3 regions of the Streptomyces sp. NPDC002032 genome follow, and region 3 is predicted to be linked to each of the others. Evidence: riboswitches for the same ligand, from Rfam matches in the RefSeq annotation. Region 3 holds a riboswitch; each other region holds the start of a gene.
What was found. A riboswitch is a leader RNA that binds a small molecule or an ion and turns the genes downstream of it on or off. The one in region 3 is predicted to bind thiamine pyrophosphate.
Positions count from the first base shown of each region.

Region 1: another riboswitch for thiamine pyrophosphate. It lies ahead of ACFYYT_RS07730 (thiamine ABC transporter substrate-binding protein); the one in region 3 lies ahead of thiC (phosphomethylpyrimidine synthase ThiC).
Region 2: another riboswitch for thiamine pyrophosphate. It lies ahead of thiO (glycine oxidase ThiO); the one in region 3 lies ahead of thiC (phosphomethylpyrimidine synthase ThiC).

Region 1 is NZ_JBIASM010000002.1:791,662-793,918, reverse strand. Features, by position in the region: gene ACFYYT_RS07735 (iron ABC transporter permease) at 1-5, opposite strand, end outside; gene ACFYYT_RS07730 (thiamine ABC transporter substrate-binding protein) at 62-1,162, opposite strand; TPP riboswitch at 1,248-1,357, opposite strand; gene rlmN (23S rRNA (adenine(2503)-C(2))-methyltransferase RlmN) at 1,416-2,257, opposite strand, start outside.
Region 2 is NZ_JBIASM010000007.1:100,232-102,488, reverse strand. Features, by position in the region: gene ACFYYT_RS18365 (FAD-dependent oxidoreductase) at 1-1,064, opposite strand, end outside; TPP riboswitch at 1,213-1,325, shown strand; gene thiO (glycine oxidase ThiO) at 1,323-2,257, shown strand, end outside.
Region 3 is NZ_JBIASM010000006.1:7,315-9,571, forward strand. Features, by position in the region: gene thiC (phosphomethylpyrimidine synthase ThiC) at 1-1,324, opposite strand, end outside; TPP riboswitch at 1,319-1,463, opposite strand; gene ACFYYT_RS15975 (YibE/F family protein) at 1,503-2,257, shown strand, end outside.

The DNA.
Region 1 (2,257 bases), on a different contig from region 3:
GCCATCAGGGCCAGCCGGACGGCCGTGGCGCGCCCGCCCTCCTTCGGGGAGTCCTGCCGCACTACTTCACGACGAGCGCGGACCATGCCTTGACCCACTGCTCACGGTTCTTGGCGATGGTGTCGGGGGCGACCGTTTCCGGCTTCTCGACGACCACGCCGTGCTTCGTGAACACCTCCGGCAGCTTCGCGTCCTTGACCACCGGGTTCACGAACATCTGGAGCGGCATGTCCTCCTGGAACTTCTTGCTCACCAGGAAGTCGACGAGGGCCTTGCCGCCCTCCTCGTTCTTCGCGCCCTTGAGCAGGCCCGCGAATTCGACCTGGCGGAAGCAGGTGCCGGTGGCCACGCCCGTGGGGGCCTCGGCCGGCTGGGGCTCGCCGTAGAGGACCTCGACCGGCGGGCTGGAGGCGTACGAGACGACCAGCGGCCGGTCGCCCTTGGCCTTCTTGCCGCCCGCGGAACCGGAGAAGCGCTCGTTGTAGGCCTGCTCCCACCCGTCGACGACCTCGACGCCGTTGGCCTTCAGCTTGCTCCAGTAGTCCTTCCAGCCGTCGTCGCCGAACTTGCCGACGGAGGCGAGCAGGAAGCCGAGGCCGGGCGAGGAGGTCGCGGCGTTCTCGGTGACCAGCAGGTTCTTGTACTCCGGCTTGACCAGGTCGTCCAGGGTCTGCGGCGGGGCGATCTTCTTGTCGGCGAAGTACTGCTTGTCGTAGTTGACGCATATGTCGCCGGTGTCGACGGGGGTGACCCGGTGCTGCTGGTCGAGCACGAACTCCGGCTTGACCTGGTCGAGGCCCTTGGCCTGGTACGGGGTGAAGATCCCGTTGTCGAGGGCGCGCGAGAGCAGCGTGTTGTCGACGCCGAAGAAGACGTCGCCGCGCGGGGAGCCCTTGGTGAGGATCTCCTGGTTCAGCGCGGCGCCGGCGTCCCCGGACTTCAGGACCTTGACGGTGTAGCCGCTCTGCTGCTCGAACTCCTTGAGGACCGTGTCGGTCACGTTGAAGGAGTCGTGGGAGACCAGGGTGACCGTCTTGGACTTCGGGGCGTCGCCCGCCCCCGCCGGCTTGTCCTTGGCGTCGCCGCCGCCGCAGGCGCCGAGCGTGGTGATGCCCAGCGCGGCCGCGAGCGCGGCGCCCGCGATCTTCTTGGTGGTGCTCACTGGTGAATTCCTCCTGGGATGTCCAGGAGAAGACGCGGCCCTGCCCGGCGCTCTGTGGGAGCGGACGCCGGGCAGGGCGCAACAGCTTGAGTGATGACCGAACTTCCTACCCCGAATGACCGGGGCGAGGTTCAGAGGGTCTGCGGATGACGGTTACCGCACTCTCAGCGCTGTGGCGCTCCCCTGTCGGAATGATGAAGTTGTCCGGCCACAGGGTACCCCGCGGCCGGTTGTGGGCCTTCCTGGCCGGAATCTAGCGCTCGGAGGCCGCCAGCTGGCCGCACGCGCCGTCGATCTCCTGACCGCGGGTGTCCCGCACGGTCACGGGTACGCCGTGCCGCGCGATGGCCTCGACGAAGGCCTTCTCGTCCTCGGGACGAGAGGCGGTCCACTTCGAGCCCGGCGTCGGGTTCAGCGGGATCAGGTTGACGTGCACGCGCTTGCCCTTGAGCAGCCGGCCGAGCAGGTCACCGCGCCACGCCTGGTCGTTGATGTCGCGGATCAGCGCGTACTCGATGGAGATGCGCCGGCCGGACTTCTCCGCGTACTCCCAGGCCGCGCCCAGGACCTCGCGGACGTTCCAGCGGGTGTTCACCGGGACGAGGGTGTCGCGCAGCTCGTCGTCCGGCGCGTGCAGCGAGACGGCGAGGCGGCACTTGAAGCCCTCGTCGGCGAACCGCAGCATGGCCGGGACCAGGCCGACGGTCGAGACGGTGATGCCGCGCTGCGACAGGCCGAGGCCGTCGGGCTCCGGGTCGGTGAGCCGGCGGATGGCGCCGACCACGCGGTTGTAGTTGGCGAGCGGCTCGCCCATGCCCATGAAGACGATGTTGGACAGGCGCGCCGGACCACCGGGGACCTCGCCGTCGCGCAGGGCGCGCATGCCGTCGACGATCTGGTGCACGATCTCGGCGGTGGAGAGGTTGCGGTCCAGACCGGCCTGGCCCGTGGCGCAGAAGGGGCAGTTCATACCGCAGCCGGCCTGCGAGGAGATGCACATGGTGACCCGGTCGGGGTAGCGCATCAGCACGGACTCGACGAGCGTGCCGTCGTGCAGCTTCCACAGGGTCTTGCGGGTGGTGTCCTCGTCGCAGG
Region 2 (2,257 bases), on a different contig from region 3:
CCGGCCGGGTCGCCGCGCCACAGCAGGGTGTCGGCGCCGCCGTGGTGGCCGGCGTACTGGACGAAGCGGCCGAACTGCTCGGACCAGAAGTAGGGCACGGGGTCGTAGGCCTGGACGGGCTCCCCGGCGAGGATGTTCGCCGCGACCGCCCGGGGGCCCTGGAGGGCGTTGTCCCAGTGGTGGACCAGCAGGCGGGCCCCGTAGCGGGCCGACGGGAAGGAGGCGCAGTCGCCCACCGCGTACACCCCGGGCAGGGAGGTGCGCAGGTGGGCGTCGGCGGTGATGGAGCCGTCGGGGCCGCGCTCGATGCCGGTGCCGTCGAGCCAGGCCGTGGCGGGGCGGGCGCCGATGCCGACGACCACCGCCCCGGCCGCCAGTTCCCGGCCGTCGGCGAGCCGGACCACGCCCCCCTCGATGGCGGCCACCTTGGCGCCGGTGATCAGGGTGGCGCCGGCCTCGGCGTACCACCGGGCCATCGGGGCGGCCACCTCGGCGGGCAGGGCCCCGGCCAGGACCCGGTCCGCCGCCTCGACCACCGTGACGGCGCAGCCCGCCCCGCGGGCGGCGGTGGCGAACTCGGCGCCGATCCAGCCCGCGCCGACGACGACGAGGTCGGGGGCCGCCGCCAGGACGGGGCGCAGCCGGACGGCGTCGTCGAGGGTGCGCAGCAGGTGCACGCCCGGGACGCCGGCGGCGCCGGGCAGGGTCAGCGGCTCGGCGCCGGTGGCCAGCACGAGGACCTCGTACGGGAGGGGGCCGGCCGGGGTGTCCAGTTCGCGCTCGGCGGCCCGTACGCCGGTGACCTCGACGCCCAGGCGCAGGTCGATGCGGAGGTCCTCGAAGTCCACGTCGAAGGCCACGTCGAACGCGGAGTCCTCGGCCTTGCCGAGCAGCACCGCCTTGGACAGCGGGGGCCGGTCGTAGGGCTGGTGGGGTTCGGCGCCCAGGAGGGTCACGGGGCCGGTGAAGCCCTGTTCCCGCAGGGCCACCGCGGTCTGCACCCCGGCCATTCCGGCGCCGACGATCACGACACCGGGCTTCGTCTGCTGCGTCTGCTCGCTCACGCGCCCAGCCTAATGAACTGACGGCCCGTCAGGAACAAGGGGCGGGCGGGATCGGGGCGGCAGGGGCGGCGGCGCGGGTGGGCGGCGCGGGCGCGCGGCGCGGGGAGGCAGCCTTACCCGCCACCCGCGGCGGGGTTAGTCTGGCCACCGTACCTATCGCGGGAGTCCGGGCGCACCGGGCTGAGAGGGAGGCTGGACGGCCTCCGACCGTACGAACCTGATCCGGGTCATGCCGGCGAAGGGAGGGGCTGGACGCCCATGCACTCATCCGGAACATCCGGGGCATCCCGGACGGGAACCGACGTCCTCGTCATCGGGGGCGGCCTCATCGGCCTGGTCACCGCCTGGCGGGCCGCCCGGCGCGGACTGCGCGTCGCCCTGGCCGACCCCGACCCCGGCGGCGGCGCCGCCCGGGTCGCGGCCGGCATGCTCGCCGCCGTCACCGAACTGCACTACGGCGAGGAGACCCTGCTCGGGCTCAACGTGGCCTCCGCCGCCCGCTACCCCGAGTTCGCGGCCGAACTGGCGGAAGCCAGCGGGGGCCTGGACATCGGCTACCGGGCCTGCGGCACCCTCGCCGTCGCCCTCGACGCCGACGACCGCCTCCACCTGCGGGAACTCCACGCCCTCCAGCGCCGCTGCGGGCTGGACTCGCAGTGGCTCACCGGCCGCGAGTGCCGCCGCCTGGAGCCGATGCTGGCCCCGGGCGTGCGCGGCGGGCTGCGCGTCGACGGTGACCACCAGGTGGACCCCCGCCGGCTCGCCGCCGCGCTGCTCGCCGCCTGCGAGCGGGCCGGCGTCGCGGTGCACCGGGCGGCCGCGGCCCGGCTGCTGACCGGGGGCGACCGTGCGCTGGGCGCCGTACTGGAGGACGGTACGGAGCTGCGCGCCGGCCAGAGCGTCCTCGCCGCGGGGTCGCTCAGCGGACGGCTGGCCGGGGTGCCGCCGGAGGTGGCGGTGCCGGTGCGGCCCGTGAAGGGCCAGGTGCTGCGGCTGTCGGTGCCCGCCGCGTACGCGCCGTTCCTGTCCCGGACCGTACGGGCCGTCGTGCGCGGGAGCCACGTCTACCTGGTGCCGCGCGAGAACGGCGAACTGGTCGTCGGCGCCACCAGCGAGGAACTCGGCTGGGACACCACGGTCACCGCCGGCGGGGTCTACGAACTCCTGCGCGACGCCCACGACCTGGTGCCCGG
Region 3 (2,257 bases):
CGATGCCGGAGGTGATGTGGTCGTACGCGGGCGCGACGTCCGTGGTCAGCGGGCCGAGCGTGTAGAACGGCGCCTCTTCGCAGATCTCCTGCTGGAGGTCGATGTTCTCCTTGATCTTGTGCATCGGGACGTGGCCCGGGCCCTCGATCATCGTCTGCACGTTGTGGCGCTTGGCGATCGTGTTCAGCTCGCCCAGCGTCTTCAGCTCCGCGAACTGCGCGGCGTCGTTGGCGTCCGCGATGGAGCCGGGGCGCAGGCCGTCACCGAGCGAGTACGTGACGTCGTAGGTCGCGAGGATGTCGCAGAGTTCCTCGAAGTTCGTGTAGAGGAAGTTCTCCTTGTGGTGCGCCAGGCACCACGCGGCCATGATCGAGCCGCCGCGCGAGACGATGCCCGTCTTGCGGCGGGCGGTGAGCGGCACGTAGGGCAGCAGCACTCCGGCGTGGACCGTCATGTAGTCGACGCCCTGCTCGGCCTGCTCGATGACCGTGTCCTTGTAGATCTCCCAGGTCAGCTCCTCGGCCCGGCCGTCGACCTTCTCCAGCGCCTGGTACAGCGGCACGGTGCCGATCGGAACGGGGGAGTTGCGCAGCACCCACTCGCGGGTGGTGTGGATGTTGCGGCCGGTCGAGAGGTCCATGACCGTGTCGGCGCCCCACTTGGTGGCCCAGGTCATCTTGTCGACCTCCTCCTCGATGGAGGAGGTGACCGCGGAGTTACCGATGTTGGCGTTGACCTTCACCAGGAACCGCTTGCCGATGATCATCGGCTCGATCTCCGGGTGGTTCACGTTCGCGGGAAGGACGGCGCGACCTGCGGCGATCTCTTCGCGGACGACCTCGGGGGAGACGTTCTCGCGGATCGCGACGTACTCCATCTCCGGGGTGATCTCGCCCCGGCGGGCGTACGCGAGCTGGGTGACGGCGGCGCCGCCGCGGCCACGGCGGGGCAGCCGGGGACGGCCCGGGAAGACCGCGTCGAGGTTCTTGAGGCCGCCGCGGGGCGAGGTGTGCTTGATGCCGTCGTCCTCGGGGCGTGCGGGACGGCCCGCGTACTCCTCGGTGTCACCGCGGCCGATGATCCAGTTCTCGCGCAGGGGCGCCAGGCCCCGGCGGACGTCGGTGTCGATCTGCGGGTCGGTGTACGGACCGGACGTGTCGTAGAGCGTGACGTCCTTGCCGTTGGTGAGGTGGACCTGGCGGACCGGCACCCGGATGTCCGGGCGGGAGCCCGCCAGGTATCCCTTGTGCCAGCCGGGCTGGCGCTCGGTCTGGCCGTCGGCGTCCTGGCTGACGGCAGGCGTGCGTGCGTCCTGAATGGTCATGAGACCTGATCTCCCTACGCCGGCATTACCCGGTAACAGGTTCGGCGGTCGACGCAGCCTCTTCCCGTACGCATTCTCATGCGCGTACGGTGATCAGCGCCCTCTCAGCCCGGTGCTCCGAGCTCCCGCGTTGTGCAAAGGTGCCCCCACGCTAGCGTCATCTGTGGCGTGCTGAATAGTGGGCCCCCTCATCTCTTGCGATGATCTGCCAGTGACGTCCTCGACGAAGCCCCCCACCGAGCCCACGGATCACCAGGGCCACACCGGTCACGACCACGCGCCTCATGGACCCGCGGCCGGTGCCTCCCATGGTCATGCGCACGGCCACAGCCACGGCCACGGGCCGGCGGCTCCGGTCTCCAAGCACCTGCGCAAGGTCATCGCCGCCGTGCTGATCCCCTTCGCCGCCGCCGTCTTCATCGGCATGGCGGTGCTCTGGCCGGGCGGCGCCCCGGCCCACGAGCGGACCGGGGTGGGCTTCGACCGCCAGACCCAGCAGGGCACGGTCGTCGCCTTGGCGAAGGTCGACTGCAAATCGGTGAACGCCTCCCAAGTGCCGCCCACCGGCGACACCTCCACTCCCGAGGGACGCGAGGCGCAGGCCGCGCAGACCGGCGAGTGCAAGAAGGCGACCGTCGAGGTCGGCAGCGGACCGGAGAAGGGCCGGGCCTTCTTCGAGATCATCCAGCCGGGCGCGCCGCGGCAGTTGGAGAAGGGCCAGGAGGTGGTGGTCGCGTACGCGCCGGACGCGCCGCGTGACCTCCAGTACTCCGTGATCGACGTGAACCGCAAGCTCCCGATGGCGCTGCTGGCCGCGATCTTCGCGGTCGCGGTCGTCGTGGTCGGGCGGATGCGCGGTCTCTTCGCGCTCATCGCCCTGGTGGTCAGCTTCGGGATCCTGACGCTGTTCATCCTCCCGGCCATCCTCCAGGG